DNA from 2 places in the Shimwellia blattae DSM 4481 genome. Region 1 is predicted to be linked to the other one. Evidence: predicted binding sites of a transcription regulator. Region 1 holds the regulator's gene; the other holds the start of a gene.

What was found. The regulator LexA, encoded in region 1, represses DNA repair genes until DNA is damaged. The targets are predictions, from matches to a motif close to TNCTGTATGTACATACAGNA.
Region 2: a site for LexA is predicted at 6,052-6,071, ahead of dinG (ATP-dependent DNA helicase DinG). Genes of this name have one in related genera too.

Annotation. Positions count from the first base shown of each region.
Region 1 covers NC_017910.1:3,790,138-3,798,040, forward strand. The annotation lists gene EBL_RS17755 (cupin domain-containing protein) at 1-148, opposite strand, end outside; gene zur (zinc uptake transcriptional repressor Zur) at 263-781, shown strand; gene dinF (MATE family efflux transporter DinF) at 778-2,100, opposite strand; gene lexA (transcriptional repressor LexA) at 2,179-2,790, opposite strand; gene EBL_RS17775 (diacylglycerol kinase) at 2,900-3,271, opposite strand; gene plsB (glycerol-3-phosphate 1-O-acyltransferase PlsB) at 3,512-5,932, shown strand; gene ubiA (4-hydroxybenzoate octaprenyltransferase) at 6,002-6,874, opposite strand; gene ubiC (chorismate lyase) at 6,859-7,389, opposite strand; gene malM (maltose operon protein MalM) at 7,566-7,903, opposite strand, start outside.
Region 2 covers NC_017910.1:2,688,016-2,695,918, reverse strand. The annotation lists gene EBL_RS12620 (ABC transporter permease) at 1-913, opposite strand, end outside; gene EBL_RS12615 (ATP-binding cassette domain-containing protein) at 910-2,649, opposite strand; gene hlyD (secretion protein HlyD) at 2,642-3,652, opposite strand; gene EBL_RS12605 (CerR family C-terminal domain-containing protein) at 3,645-4,331, opposite strand; gene rhlE (ATP-dependent RNA helicase RhlE) at 4,584-5,951, shown strand; gene dinG (ATP-dependent DNA helicase DinG) at 6,086-7,903, shown strand, end outside.

The DNA.
Region 1 (7,903 bases):
GGCGAATGTGGGACACCCCAAGGCGGCGCAACCCCACATGGCGGGCAACCGGCGTGCTGATGGCAAATTTTTCGTCACTTCCCGGGTATCCCGCGTTATCCGGTCCTTCCAGAACGTGCCAGTGCTTAATGTAATCTGGTCGCTTCATGCTGCCATCTCCCGTTATGTCCGAAAAATAAGTATGGCAAAAATCGCGTTTGTCGGCGTTTTCCACAGCCTGTGATAAAGTAACGCTTTACCGGCAAAAAATATGAGGGTGCTGATGGACGCGACCACATCTCAATACGTGCTGTCACAGGCTGAAAAGCTGTGCGGGCAACGCAACGTACGCCTGACGCCCCAGCGTCTGGAAGTCCTGCGGTTGATGACGCTCCAGAACGGTGCCATCAGCGCTTACGATCTGCTGGATCTGCTGCGGGTTTCTGAGCCCCAGGCCAAGCCGCCTACCGTTTACCGGGCGCTGGATTTCCTGCTGGAGCAGGGTTTTGTCCATAAGGTTGAGTCCACCAACAGCTATGTATTGTGCCATCTGTTTGATCAACCAACGCATACCTCAGCCATGTTTATATGCGACCGTTGCGGTGTAGTAAAGGAAGAGTGCGCCCAGGGGGTTGAAGATATTATGCAGAGCCTGGCGGCAAAATCCGGGTTTGCGCTGCACCATAACGTGATTGAGGCGCACGGCCTGTGCGCCGCCTGTGTGGAAGTGGAAACCTGCCGCCACCCTGAGCAGTGCTCCCATGACCACAGTATTACGGTAAAAAAACGCGGCCGCAGTTAACCGGCAAACCACCTGTCCTGGCGCCACAGCCTGCGCCACATCCAGCCCAGCGACAGGCCGCGTAACGCCAGAAACACCAGCAGCGCCAGCCATAAGCCGTGGTTCCCGAGCCCGGGAAGGGCCAGCAGGGCCAGGCCAAAACCGGCGGCGGCTATCGCCATACTGTTGCGCATCTCGCGCCCGCGCGTGGCCCCGACAAACATCCCGTCCAGCAGGTAGCACCAGACCCCCACCAGCGGCAGCGCAATTTGCCACCACAGATAGTGGCGGGCCAGCTCACGCAGTGGGGTAATCGAGGTCAGCGCGTCAATAATCGCCCCGCCGCACAGGGCGTATGCCAGCGCAAAGCCCAGCGCCACCAGGCCCGCCTGGCGGCAGGCCGCGTACCATACGGTCAGCAGCTGGCTGCGGTCCCGGGCACCAAACGCCTGGCCCGAGTGGGCCTCCACCGCATAGGCAAAGCCATCCAGCGCGTAGGCGGTAAAGGTCAGAAAGGTCATCAGCAGGGCGTTTACCGCCACAATATCGTTACCCTGGCGGGCACCCAGTACGGTAATAGAGGCAAAACAGAGCTGGATCAGCAGCGATCGCAGCATAATGTCGCGGTTCAGCGCCAGCAGACGCCCGAGATCGCCGCGCCAGGCCTGGCGCAGCATGGCCGCAGACACGCCGCGCAGCCTGAGCACTTTCCAGGCCATCAGCGCGCCGGTCGCAAGCGTGGCGTATTCAGCCACAACGGTTGCCAGTGCGGCCCCCTGCACGTTCATACCGGCCCCGACCACCAGCCAGAGATCCAGCACAATATTGAGGATATTCCCCACCACCAGCAGAATAACCGGTGCCCGGGCATACTGCACACCCAGCAGCCAGCCCAGCAGCACCATATTCGCCAGTGCGGCCGGGGCGCTGAGCCAGCGGATCTCAAGGAATCGCCGGGCCTGGTGCAGCACCGCATCGCTGCCGCCCACCAGATGCAGCGCCAGATCAATAAGCGGCGCCCGGAACAGTAAAATCGCCACCCCGGCGACCAGGGCAATCAGTAGCGGCTGGGCCAGTGCCCGGGCCAGCCCGAGAGGGTCCCGGGCCCCGTAGGCCTGGGCGGTCAGCCCGGTGGTACTCATGCGTAAAAACAGCAGCAGCATAAACAAAAAGCTGGTTACCGTGGCCCCCACCGCCACACCGCCCAGGTAATCCGGGCTGTCCAGGTGGCCGATAACGGCAGTATCCACCAGCCCCAGCAGCGGGACAGTAACATTGGAAAATATCATGGGCAGCGCCAGGCGCCACAAGGCCCGATCCGCTGTAGAGAAGAACGTCATGAGATACCCGAAAAAGAGGCAAAACAACACCGTAGCGCCCCGGGGGCGCTACGGTCAGTCAGAAAAGAAGGGGTGGAATTACAGCCATTCACCGTTGCGGATAACCCCAACGGCCAGCCCTTCAATGGTGAAGTTCTGCTCGCGCAGGTCAACCACTATCGGGCTGAATTCGCTGTTTTCAGGCAGCAGCTGCACGGTATTGCCCTGTTTTTTCAGGCGCTTTACCGTTACTTCGTCGTCAATGCGCGCCACAATCACCTGGCCGTTGCGCGCTTCCTGGGTTTTATGCACCGCCAGCAGATCGCCATCCATAATGCCGATGTCTTTCATCGACATGCCGCTAACGCGCAGCAGAAAATCCGCACTGGGTTTAAACAACTGAGGATCGACCTGATAATGGCCTTCAATATGCTGCTGGGCCAGGAGAGGCTCACCTGCGGCCACGCGGCCAACCAGCGGTAAGCCCTCTTCTTCCTCTTCCTGCAGCAGGCGGATGCCACGGGACGCGCCGGACACAATCTCAATGGCCCCTTTACGGGCCAGAGCTTTCAGGTGCTCTTCCGCCGCATTCGGGGAACGGAACCCCAGGCGCTGGGCGATTTCAGCACGGGTCGGTGGCATACCGGTCTGGCTGATATGATCCCGGATAAGATCAAACACCTCTTGCTGCCTGGTTGTTAATGCTTTCATTCCGCCCCCTGGGTGTATATACAGTTATGCTGTGAGTATATACAGTCTTCGGTGATTTTGGAACCATACGGCCCGTAAAAAAACCAGCCACTTACCGGTTTTGCGAGGCTTAACGGAAATACTGCCAGAGCAGCACAACCCAGATAAACAGCGCCAGTAACAGCGCAAACAGCACCGCCGCCGAGGCCATATCCTTCGCCCGGCCAGAGAGCTCATGGTGCTCCAGACCAATACGGTCAACCACCGCTTCAATGGCGCTGTTGAGGATCTCTACGATCATCACCAGCACCAGAGAGCCTATCAGCAGGATCCGGGCGACCGGGTCAACATCCAGCCAGCAGGCGACAATAATCCCCACAATAGACAGCATCCCCTCCTGGCGGAAGGCCGCTTCGTTGATCCATGCGGCTTTGATGCCTTTCCACGAGTAACCTGCTGCTTTAATGATCCGGGTTAACCCGGTTGCGGATGTATTTGCCATGAAAAATGCCTTATGAAAAAAAGCCCGTTGTCGGGGGGCCGATTATATACTGTGAAAGTTTCTCATTAATACAGCCCGTTGCACACCGGTTATCCCCGCACCGCCACCCGGTCCGGCCCGGGAAAAGGCCGGGCGCGGTTGTGTGGCAAAAAGGGTCGCGACAGGGCACAGAAATCCACACTGTTTTCTGATATTCTTGCAGCGCATTTGCATGATTAACCCAGAGGCTTTACATCGTTTATGTCAGGCTGGCCAAGTATTTACTATAAGTTACTGAATTTACCATTAAGTCTGATGGTAAAAAGCAAATCTATTCCGGCGGATCCGGCTCCTGAACTGGGCCTGGATACCTCACGCCCGATTATGTATGTGCTGCCTTATAATTCCAAGGCAGACCTGCTGACGCTGCGTGCCCAGTGTCTGGCCCATGATCTTCCGGATCCCCTTGAACCTCTTGAAATAGACGGCACCGAGCTGCCGCGCTATGTGTTCGTCCACGGTGGGCCGCGGGTGTTCACCTATTACGCGCCAAAAGAAGAGACCATTAAGCTGTTTCACCAGTATCTGGATCTCCACCGGGCGAACCCGGATCTGGATGTGCAGCTGGTGCCGGTCTCCGTGATGTTCGGCCGCGCACCGGGCCGGGAAAAAGGGGAAGTGAACCCGCCGCTGCGGATGCTTAACGGCATTCAGAAATTCTCTGCCGTCTTCTGGCTGGGCCGCGACAGCTTTGTGCGCTTCTCGCCGCCGGTCTCATTACGCTGGATGGCCACCGAACACGGCACTGACAAATCCATCGCCCAGAAGCTGGCGCGCGTCGCGCGGATGCATTTTGCCCGCCAGCGCCTGGCGGCGGTTGGCCCGCGCCTGCCGGTGCGCCAGGATCTGTTCAATAAGCTGCTGGCCTCCAAAGCGATTGCCAAAGCGGTAGAAGACGAAGCCCGCAGTAAGAAAATTTCCCATGAGAAGGCCCAGCAGAATGCCGTGGCGCTGATGGAGGAGATCGCGGCCAACTTCTCTTACGAAGCTATCCGCATGAGCGACCGGATCCTCGGTTTTACCTGGAACCGCCTCTACCAGGGGATCAACGTCCATAACGCCGAGCGCGTGCGTCAGCTGGCCCATGAAGGCCATGAACTGGTCTATGTGCCCTGCCACCGCAGCCATATGGACTATTTGCTGCTGTCTTACGTACTGTATCACCAGGGGCTGGTGCCGCCACATATCGCTGCCGGTATCAACCTGAACTTCTGGCCCGCCGGGCCGATTTTCCGCCGCCTGGGGGCGTTTTTTATCCGCCGCACCTTTAAGGGCAATAAGCTCTACTCCACGGTCTTTCGCGAATACCTCGGGGAGCTGTTTACCCGTGGCTACTCGGTGGAATATTTCGTTGAGGGCGGCCGCTCCCGTACCGGCCGGTTGCTGGATCCGAAAACCGGCACCCTGTCGATGACCATCCAGGCCATGCTGCGCGGCGGTAACCGCCCGATAACCCTGGTGCCGATTTATATCGGCTATGAGCATGTGATGGAGGTGGGCACCTACGCGAAAGAGCTGCGCGGTGCCACCAAAGAAAAAGAAGGCTTTATGCAGATGGTGCGCGGCCTGAGCAAGCTGCGTAACCTGGGCCAGGGGTATGTTAACTTCGGTGAACCGCTGCCGCTGATGACCTTCCTCAACCAGCATGTGCCTGAGTGGCGCGAGTCCATTGACCCCATTGAAGCGGTGCGCCCTGCCTGGCTGACCCCGACGGTGAACAACATCGCCGGTATGCTGATGACGCGCATTAACAACGCCGGGGCCGCGAACGCCATGAACCTGTGCTGCACGGCGCTGCTTGCCTCCCGGCAGCGTTCGCTGACCCGCGAACAGTTAACCTCCCAGCTGGATTGCTACCTGGCGCTGATGCGTAATGTGCCTTACGCCAAAGACACCACCGTGCCCGCCCTCACCAGCGAAGCGCTCATCAACCACGCGCTGCAGATGAATAAGTTCGAGGTCGAAAAGGACACCATCGGCGATATTATTATTCTGCCCCGCGAGCAGGCGGTGCTGATGACTTACTACCGTAACAACATCATGCACATGCTGATCCTGCCTTCGCTGCTGGCGTCGATCATCACCCAGCACCGCAAAATCGCCCGCGGTGAGCTGCTGCGCCAGGTCGAAGTGCTCTACCCGATGCTCAAAGCCGAGCTGTTCCTGCGCTGGGACATCAGCGAGCTGCCGGGCGTGGTGGATAAACTGATCGCCGAGCTGGCGCGCCAGGAGCTGATTGCTGTGGATGACTCCCTGCTGCGGGTCACGCCAACCCACTCCCGGACGCTACAGCTGCTGGCCGCCGGTGCCCGGGAAACGGTACAGCGTTACGCCATTACCTTCTGGCTGCTGAGCGCTAACCCGTCAATTAACCGCGGGACGCTGGAAAAAGAGAGCCGGACACTGGCCCAGCGGTTATCCGTGCTGCACGGGATCAACGCCCCGGAATTCTTCGATAAGGCGGTGTTCTCAACCCTGGTGCTGACCCTGCGCGATGAAGGCTACATCAGCGATACGGGCGATGCCGAGCCGGATGAGACCCTGAAGGTCTACCGGATGCTGGCGGACCTCATCATGCCGGATGTGCGCCTGACCATCGAAAGCGACGCCCAGGACGCATAACCCGGGCGCTAAAAACAACACAGGCGGGAATTGTCCCGCCTGTTTTTTTACCGCGCGACTGCGTTCCCCTCAGAGGTGCAGATAACTCAGCACCAGGCCGATAAACAGCACCAGCCCCACATAGTTATTGTTCATAAACGCTTTAAAGCACAGCTCGCGCTCGCGACCGGCTATCAGCTTCTGCTGGTAGATAAACAGCGCACCGGCCAGCACAATGGCCGCGTAAAAGGCAAACCCCAGCCCGTTTATCCCGCCCAGCAGCACCATCAGCGCCAGCACCGCCAGCTGCAACAGCCCGATAATCAGCTTATCGAAGCGGCCAAACAGAATGGCCGTTGATTTCACGCCAATTTTTATATCGTCGTCCCGGTCTACCATGGCGTACTGGGTATCATAGGCCACCGCCCAGCAAATATTGGCCAGGAACATCAGCCAGCAGCTCAGGGGCACGGACTCGCTCACGGCGGCGAAGGCCATCGGGATAGACCAGCCAAACGCCGCCCCCAGAACCACCTGGGGCAGATGCGTGTAGCGCTTCATAAACGGGTATACCCAGGCCAGGGCCAGCCCCGCCACGGAGAGCAGAATGGTCATGGTGTTGAGGGTCAGCACCAGCAGGAATGACAACACCACCAGCACCGCGAACAGGATCCGGGCCTCTTTTTCCGTGACCGCGCCGCTGGGCAGGGGGCGATTGACCGTGCGTTTTACATGGCCGTCGAATTTACGGTCCGCGTAATCATTGACCACGCATCCGGCGGCGCGCATCAGCCAGACACCGGCCACAAAAACCGCCAGAATCGTCAGCGGCGGTGCGCCGGGGGTTGCCATCCACAGTGCCCATAATGTTGGCCAGAGCAGCAGTAACGCGCCAATGGGTTTATCGGTGCGCATTAACCGGTGATAAGCCAGCAGCTTGTTCTGCTTCAGACTCCACTCCATTTCTCTTCCTCTTCATACACAGGTGCAGCCGGCAGGAACAGCTCGGTCAGCAATAACGGTTTTCCTGACAGGCGCAGGCGGGAGCGCCGCCCCCACAGTCCTTCATTCTGCCCGGTCTGGATAAAATCCCGGGTCAGGGTTGATGATGTAAACAGATACCGGCCCAGAGGGGTCTCGCCCAGCTGTTTTAATGCCAGCTCCGGGCCATTAAGGGTGGATTCCGGCACCAGCGTGCGGCCAGCCAGCCAGGGCACGCCATCCCCGCACAGCAGGATCTCCCGCAGCCAGTAGCGCGGCTCCCCGGGCAGTAACGCCGACTCATCATCAGTCATTTCGGGCTGGCCGACAAATGCTTCACGCAGAATCACCACACTTACCTTGCGACACCGGGTCTCAAAGCGTTTGGTCATCGAGTCTTCCAGCAGCAACCAGTCAAGGGTAGCCGGGCTTGCGGTTGCGGGGAGCGAATCAAAATAGTGCAGCCCATAGAGCTGAGCCAGCGCAGGATGAGACATCATTCATCTCCTGGATAATACCTGGCAGCATTGTAACGCAGAAGCGGAAGAACGTGGTGAACATTGCAGGGGGTGAGCAGCATAAACGCAACAATCGCGCAACATACCACCCGAACAGATAAAAAAGGTGCGCCGCAGCGCACCAGTACCGCAAACATCAGCAATGTGGGGAAGACTTACCCCTTGCCTTTTACACTGCTGATAAACGTGGTGCGGGCGGAGGTTGAGCCCAGCCGCTCGGCTTCATTCAGCAGTTTCAGCGCCTTGTCGATATCGCCTCTGGCAACCGCGTCCTTAATTGCCTGATTAAAGTAACGTTCCGTGTCGTTCAGCATCGGCTCGCTTTTCACCACCGGCGCCGGGGCGGGCGCTGCCGCAGCCGGGGCCACCACCGCCGCCGTATTGCCCACAGTCACCGGGCTGGCAGATGAGGCGCCAAACAGCGGCCCCACCAGAATGCTGGAGGAGGAGTTAGTGCTGACTTTCAGTTTCAGCGTGCCCTGCGTAGCGTGGC
Region 2 (7,903 bases), 1.1 Mb from region 1:
ACAACATAATCGAGGGCAAAAACGCGGCATTGAGCGCGACCTGGGCGGCATTAAACTGATTGCGGGTCACGGTTGAAATCAGTAACCCCATGCCCAGAGTGCTGAGCAGAAACAGGCTGCTTATCAGAAACAGCAGGATCAGCGAGCCGCGAAAGGGCACCTGCAAAATAAACACCGCCACCAGCATACAGATAAGCATCGCCAGCATGCCCAGCACATAGTAGGGGATCAGTTTACACAGCAGCAGTTCGCTGCGGGTCACCTCGGTGGAGAGCAGCGCCTCCATGGTGCCGCGCTCCCACTCCCTGGCAACCACCAGGGAGGTGAGGATCGCGCCAACCACCGTCATGATGATGGTTATCGCCCCGGGAATAATAAAATGGCGGCTGATGGCGGCGGCGTTAAACCAGTAGCGCAGCTGGGGCTCTATCAGCGGCTCAAAATGCTGGCCCTGATCTTCTGCCCGCTGTTGCTGCCAGATTTGCCAGATCCCCTGGGCATACCCCTGGACAAAGTTGGCGGTATTGGGCTCGCTGCCGTCGGTGATAACCTGAATCGGGGCCGTATTGTTGCTGCGGGTCATCCGGCTGTCAAAATCCACCGGCAGAACAATAATGCCGCGGATTTTACCGGCCTGCATCAGGCCGATAAGCTCGCTGCGGTTATCGCTGATGGTGGGGGCAATAAACGGCGAGGCGCTGACCGCGTGGGTGAAGTCCAGGGCGTCTTCGCTGCGCTGCTCCAGCAGCACGCCAACGTGCAGACGGCTGGAGTCGAGGTTAATCCCGTAGCCGAAGATAAACAGCAGCAGCAAAGGGATAACCACGGCGATAAGCCAGCTACTGGGATCGCGAATAATCTGGCGAGTCTCTTTAACACACAGGGCGCGCAGGCGGCGCCAGGACAACATCATGCGCTGTGCTCCTTATCCCAGGCGTTGATCAGGCCAATAAACGCCTGCTCCATGGTGGGATCCGGGGTGGTGGCATCGGCCACTTTTTGTTTGAGGGCGTCCGGTGTGCCGCTGTCGATAAGTTTGCCGTGGTACACCAGACCTATCCGGTCGCAGTATTCCGCCTCATCCATAAAGTGGGTGGTAACCATCACGGTGACGCCTTTTTCCACCATGCTGTTGATATGCAGCCAGAACTCCCGGCGGGTGAGGGGATCCACCCCGGAGGTGGGCTCATCAAGAAACAGAATATCCGGCTCGTGCATCAGTGAGCAGGCGAGGGCGAGGCGCTGCTTAAATCCCAGGGGGAGGGCGTCTGTGGCCTGGTTTGCCACCGGCTGAAGGTTAAACGCCTCGCTCATGCGGGCGATTTTATCCGCCTGCTGGCGGCCCCGCAGGCCGTATACCCCGGAGAAGAACGCCAGGTTCTGGGCCACGGTGAGGTTGCCATACAGCGAGAATTTCTGGGCCATATACCCCAGCCGCTGGCGGGCCTTTCCGGAGCCGGTCTTCAGATCCATACCCAGCACCAGCGCCTGGCCGGAGGTGGGCACCAGCAGGCCGCACATCATCTTAAAGGTGGTAGATTTCCCGGCACCGTTGGGCCCGAGTAAGCCGAAAATTTCGCCGCGCTTCACGGCAAAATTCACATGATCTGTGGCGGCGAAATCGCCGAACTTTTTGGTCAGCTCCCGGGCTTCGATGATGGTCTCATCCGGGTTCTTTTCGATGGTGTGCAGCACGTCGCCAATGGGGGACTCGGTGCTGGCCGCGCCGCCGAGCAAGTCAATAAACGCATCTTCAAAGCGCGGGGTGGTGGGGGTGATACGTTCCGCGGGCAGTTGCAGTGCCGCTGTCAGCTGCGCGCCGTCTACCCCCTTGCGGGAGATAATACGCACCGAGCGGCCCTGGATCATCCCGTCGCTGATTTGCGCCTGTTTTAACGCCCGCTGCAGAAGCTGGCGGTTATTTTCCCGGGGGCTACTCATCAGCCAGGTGCGCCCGGCCATGTTGCGGGTCAGGGCGGTGGGCTCACCGTGATACAGCAGCTCGCCTTCGTTCATCAGCAGCACATCCCGGCACTGTTCTGCTTCATCCAGGTAAGAGGTGCTCCACAGGATCAGCATGCCGTCGTTAGCCAGCTCATGGACCATCTGCCACAGTTCGCGGCGGGAGATGGGATCAACGCCGACCCCGGGCTCATCCAGCAGCAGTACGGCGGGCTCCCCCACCAGTGTGCAGGCCAGGCCGAGTTTTTGTTTCATCCCCCCGGAGAGTTTCCCAGCCAGGCGCCCGGTAAAGGGGCCCAGGGCGGTAAACGCCAGCAGCCGCTCAAAGGTGGCCTTGCGGGCAGCCCCGGTCACGCTGCGCAGATCCGCATACAGGTTCAGGTTCTCCTGCACGGTTAAATCTTCATACAGGCCAAATTTCTGTGGCATATAGCCCAGCGCACTGTGCAGTTCGCTGTCGTTTTCCACCGGATCGAGCCCTATCACCCGGGCGCTGCCGCTGGTGGGCTTGAGCAGCCCGGCCAGCATGCGCATCAGGGTGGTTTTGCCCGCCCCGTCCGGGCCCACCAGGCCGGTGACATAGCCCGGGTTGATCACCACATCCAGGCTGGCGACCGCCGGTTTTTCCATACCGGGGAAGGTTTTCACCAGTTGCTGTAGCCGGATGCTGTTATCGGCCTTATCCATTGTGTGGCTCACCCGTCTGCTGGCGGGGGGCAAACTCGATGGTGACCGGCATGCCCTGGCGCAGGGTGTCATCCGGATCGGTCACCACAATTCGCAGGCGGTAGACCAGATCGGTGCGCAAATCGGTGGTTTCCACGGTTTTGGGGGTGAACTCCGCCGTGGGGGAGACAAAGCCAATTTTACCGTGGTAGGGCTTATCCGGGCGGCCATCAATATAGACCAGTACCTCGCTCCCTGGCCGGGCCCGGTTGAGGTTTACCTCGTCCACATAGGCGCGCACCCAGACCGGGCGGGTCAGGGAGAGGGTAAGCACGGTGCTGCCGGCGCTGAGCATGGTGCCCGGCTCTACGGCGCGGGTCAGCAGTGTCCCGTCCGAGGGGGCTGTCAGGGTGGTATCCGCCAGATCCAGTTTTGCCTGGGCCAGTTGCGCCTCGGCCTGTGACAGGCTGGCTTTCGCCTGGGCAATTTCCTGCGGACGGTTACCGGTGTGGTACTGGCTGAGTTTATCTTCGGCGGCTTTTAAGTTCGCTTTCGCCTGATCCCGGGCGGAGCGGGCGTTATCCAGATCATTGGCTGAAATGGTGCGGCTGGCCCACAGCCCCTGCTGGCGCTGATGGAAGCTCTCCGCATACTGCCAGGCGGCCCGGGCCTGATGCACTGCCGCCTGGGCCTGGGCTATCTCTTCGTTACGGTAACCGGCGGTCATCAGATCATATTTCGCCTGGGCTGCCGCCACGTTGGCCTCGGCCTGGTGCAGCGCATTCTCATAAGGGGCCTTGTCGAGCGTGCCGATGGTCTCGCCGCGTTTGAGGGTGTCCCCCTCATCCACCGCCAGGTTATCCAGGCGCCCGCCAACCCGGAAGCTGATATCCACCGTGCGGATATCCACATTGCCGTACAGGCGGAAGGTTTTGTCCTGGCCGAAGTAGTACCACAGCCCGCCACCGGCCAGCAGCAGGATAAGAATGATCACCAGAACAGTGAGCGGTTTTTTGTTATTCATGACTGACTATCCCTTGTTGTGCCGATAACCCCTGGAGTATCAAATCAAAATGCTGATTCACCACCCGGCAGATAACCCGGGTCTTCTCTTCATCAAAGGTTTTCCAGCCGGTGCGCAGCAGGACCGTCTCCTGCAGTAACCGGAAGGTGAGGATCTCCCCGACCATGGCCTGGGCGTGAAGAATGGTTTCTACGTCATCCGCCTGGCGGCCGGTGTAGCGGGCAAGCATGGCGGTAAAAGTGATATGCAGCGGATCGATCACCTGGTCGTGGATCAGCCGGTAGGCGCTGGTCGGGGAGAGCTGCTCCCGGGAGATAAAGCGGCTGATATTGATCGTTTCCCTGGCGGTCAGCAGGTGGAGCATCTGATTTGCCCACTGGTGAATCAGCGCCCGGATGGCGGGGCGGTCTGGCTCACTGGCGGCCAGCAGTTGCCGGGCCTGGGGCAGAAAAACCGCCAGATTCTGCTGGATAAAACCGGCAATCCAGCGGGCGCAGGCGAGGTATAAATCGTCTTTTGAGCCGAAGTAGTAAGTAATGGCGGCAATATTCTGACCGGCCCCGGCGGCAATATCCCGGGTGGTGGCGTGCAGGCCATACTCCCCAAACTGGTTAAGGGCCGAATGGATAAGCTGGTTGCGGGCCTGTTCCCCGCGGGAGGTCGGCGGTGTATTGCTCATAGATAAAAATCTTAGTCAATCGTTTGATTAACTAACTCTAGCCCCCGATTTCCGGCTTGTCCAGTGGGGGCGGGCCTCCGGCTAAAAATGTGACAAAACACGCAAAATTAGCCTGAATGCGCCAAACGGTGTTACACTACGCGGCTACACGGCACAGTGGTTTGTGCCCCCTTAAGGCCGAAGTTCTGGCCAGTGACATCCCCCCGGAAACTACATTGTCAGTTGGACAATCGGGGCGGGTCTGGAGCAGTTATGTCTTTTGAATCCCTCGGGTTAAATCCGGATATTTTACGTGCCGTGGCGGAAGCCGGTTATAGCGAACCGACCCCGGTCCAGCGTCAGGCTATTCCGGTGGTTCTTGCCGGTCGCGATCTGATGGCCAGTGCCCAAACCGGTACCGGGAAAACGGCGGGTTTTACCCTGCCATTATTACAACGCTTAATTAATAATCAGCCCCACGCCAAAGGGCGTCGCCCGGTGCGGGCGCTGATCCTCACCCCAACCCGTGAGCTGGCGGCTCAGGTGGGGGAAAACGTTCGTCAGTACAGCAGCTATCTGAATATCCGCTCCCTGGTGGTGTTTGGCGGTGTCAGCATTAACCCGCAGATGATGAAACTGCGCGGCGGTGTGGATGTGCTTATCGCCACCCCGGGCCGCCTGCTGGATCTGGAACACCAGAACGCGGTCAGCCTCGACAGTGTGGAGATTCTGGTGCTGGATGAAGCCGACCGGATGCTGGATATGGGCTTTATCCATGATATTCGCCGGGTCCTGGCAAAACTGCCTGCCCGTCGCCAGAACCTGCTGTTCTCTGCCACCTTCTCGGATGAGATTAAATCGCTGGCCGGTAAACTGCTGCATAACCCGGAAGAGGTGGAAGTGGCGCGCCGCAACACCGCTTCTGAACAGGTTACCCAGCACGTGCACTTTGTGGATAAGAAACGCAAGCGCGAGCTGCTCTCTTACCTGATTGGCCGGGATAACTGGGAGCAGGTGCTGGTGTTCACCCGGACAAAACACGGGGCCAACCATCTGGCGGATCAGCTGAAAAAAGACGGTATCACCGCGGCCGCTATTCACGGGAACAAGAGCCAGGGCGCGCGCACCCGGGCGCTGGCTGATTTTAAATCCGGCGCGATTCGCGTGCTGGTGGCAACGGATATCGCCGCCCGCGGACTGGATATCGAAGAGCTGCCCTGGGTTGTTAACTATGAGCTGCCCAACGTACCGGAAGATTATGTGCACCGTATTGGCCGTACCGGCCGTGCGGCCGCCACCGGTGAGGCGCTCTCGCTGGTGTGTGTGGATGAGCATAAACTGCTGCGCGATATTGAACGCCTGCTGAAGCGCGAAATTCCGCGCATGGCGATCCCGGGCTATGAGCCGGATCCGTCCATTAAAGCGGAGCCTATCCAGAATGGCCGCCAGGGCCGTGGTCAGGGCCAGGGTCGCGGTGGCGATCGACGCCCGGCAAACGGTGGTCAGGGCCAGCCGCGCAGCGGACAGAGCGATCGCCGCCAGGGCACTCCCCGTGGGGAAGGGGCTCGTGGTGGTAACGGGGCCAGCGCCAAACCCCAGCAGCGCCGCCGCCCGCCGCGTAAACCGGCAGCCGCACAGTAAATTGTTCTCTTAAGGCCAGTGACCCTGGCCTTTTTCTTTTGCGTAGCGCTACGCATCCTGCGGTTAAAAAGGTACGCCACGGCGGCAAAAAGTGGCAATATAGTGGTTGTTTATACAGTATTAGTGGTTATGACATGGCTCTCTCTGCGGCGGTAAAAGCGCAAATCAGCGCATGGTATAAGGCGCTCCAGCAACAAATTCCGGACTTTATCCCCCGTGCGCCCCAGCGCCAGATGATTGCCGAGGTGGCAAAAACCCTGGCCGGTGAAGAGGGCCGCCATCTGGCTATTGAGGCGCCGACCGGGGTCGGGAAAACGCTCTCCTACCTGATCCCCGGCATTGCGCTGGCCCGTGATGAGCAAAAAACCCTGGTGGTCAGTACCGCCAATGTGGCGCTGCAGGATCAAATCTTCAGTAAAGATTTGCCGCTGCTGGGCAAAATTATCCCCGAACTTAAATTTACCGCAGCCTTTGGTCGCGGGCGCTATGTGTGCCCGCGCAACCTGTCGATGCTCGCCTGCGGCGATGCTGACCACCAGGGGGATTTGCTGGCCTTTCTGGACGATGACATGGCCCCGGCAAGCCAGGCGGAGCAGACCCTGTGTGCCGGGCTGCAAAACGACCTCGCCAGCTACCGCTGGGACGGTCTGCGCGATCACAGCCACAAAACCATTGAAGACAGCCTGTGGGCGCGGCTCAGCACCGATAAAGCCAGCTGCCTGGGGCGTAACTGCCACTGGTATCGGGAGTGTCCGTTTTTTGTGGCGCGCAAAGCCATTACCGAGGCAGAAGTGGTCGTGGCGAACCACGCCCTGGTGATGGCCGCCCTGGAGAGCGACGCGGTACTGCCGGAGGCCAAAAATATGCTGCTGGTGCTTGATGAAGGCCACCACCTGCCGGATGTCGCCCGGGATGCCCTGGAGATGAGCGCCGAAATAACCGGCAGCTGGGTTCGCCTGCAACTGGATCTGTTTATTAAGCTGGTCGCCACCTGCCGGGAGCAGTTTCGCCCCAAATCCATGCCGCCGCTGGCAAATCCGGAGCGGCTGAGCGAACACTGTGATGAGGTCGCCGAACTGCTGGGGGCCCTTAACCAGGTGTTCAGCCAGCTACTGCCCCCACAGCAGGAGGCCGAATACCGCTTCCCGATGGGCGAACTGCCGGAAGAGATCCTCGCCCATGCTCAGCGGCTGGCGAAGCTGACCGACGGGCTGCGCGGCCTGGCAGAAGCGCTGCTGAACGATCTGAGCGAGCGCACCGGCCAGCAGGATATTGTGCGCCTGCACCGGGCGCTGCTGCAGATGAACCGGGCGCTGGGCCATTTTGAGGCCCAGAGTAAGCTGTGGAAACTGGCGGCAATGGTCCAGGCATCCGGGGCACCGGTATCCAAATGGGTGAGCCGCCAGCTGGCAGAGGGCCAGCCCCATCTGTATCTGCACTGTGTGGGGATCCGGGTCAGCGATCAGCTGGAAAAGCTACTGTGGCGCAGTGTGCCCCATGTGGTGGTCACCTCGGCGACGCTTCGCTCCCTGAACCGGTTTGACCGGCTCCAGGAGCTGAGCGGCCTGAAAGAGAAAGCCGGGGACCGGTTTGTCAGCCTGCCGTCGCCCTTTCACCATGTGGATCAGGGGAAGATTTTGATCCCCCGGATGCGCTATGAGCCGTCCATCGATAACGAGCCCCTGCATCTGGCGGAGATGGCCACATTCTTTCGCCAGGAGCTGGCAAAAGGGGAGCATAAAGGCATGCTGGTGCTGTTTGCCAGTATGCGTGCGCTCCAGTGTTTTCTGACCTTTGTGACCGATCTGCGCCTGACGCTGCTGGTCCAGGGGGATAAACCCCGCTACCGGCTGGTGGAGCTGCACCGTAAACGTATCGAAAAGGGCGAAACCAGCGTGCTGGTGGGGCTACAGTCCTTTGCCGAGGGGCTGGATCTCAAAGGGGAGTACCTC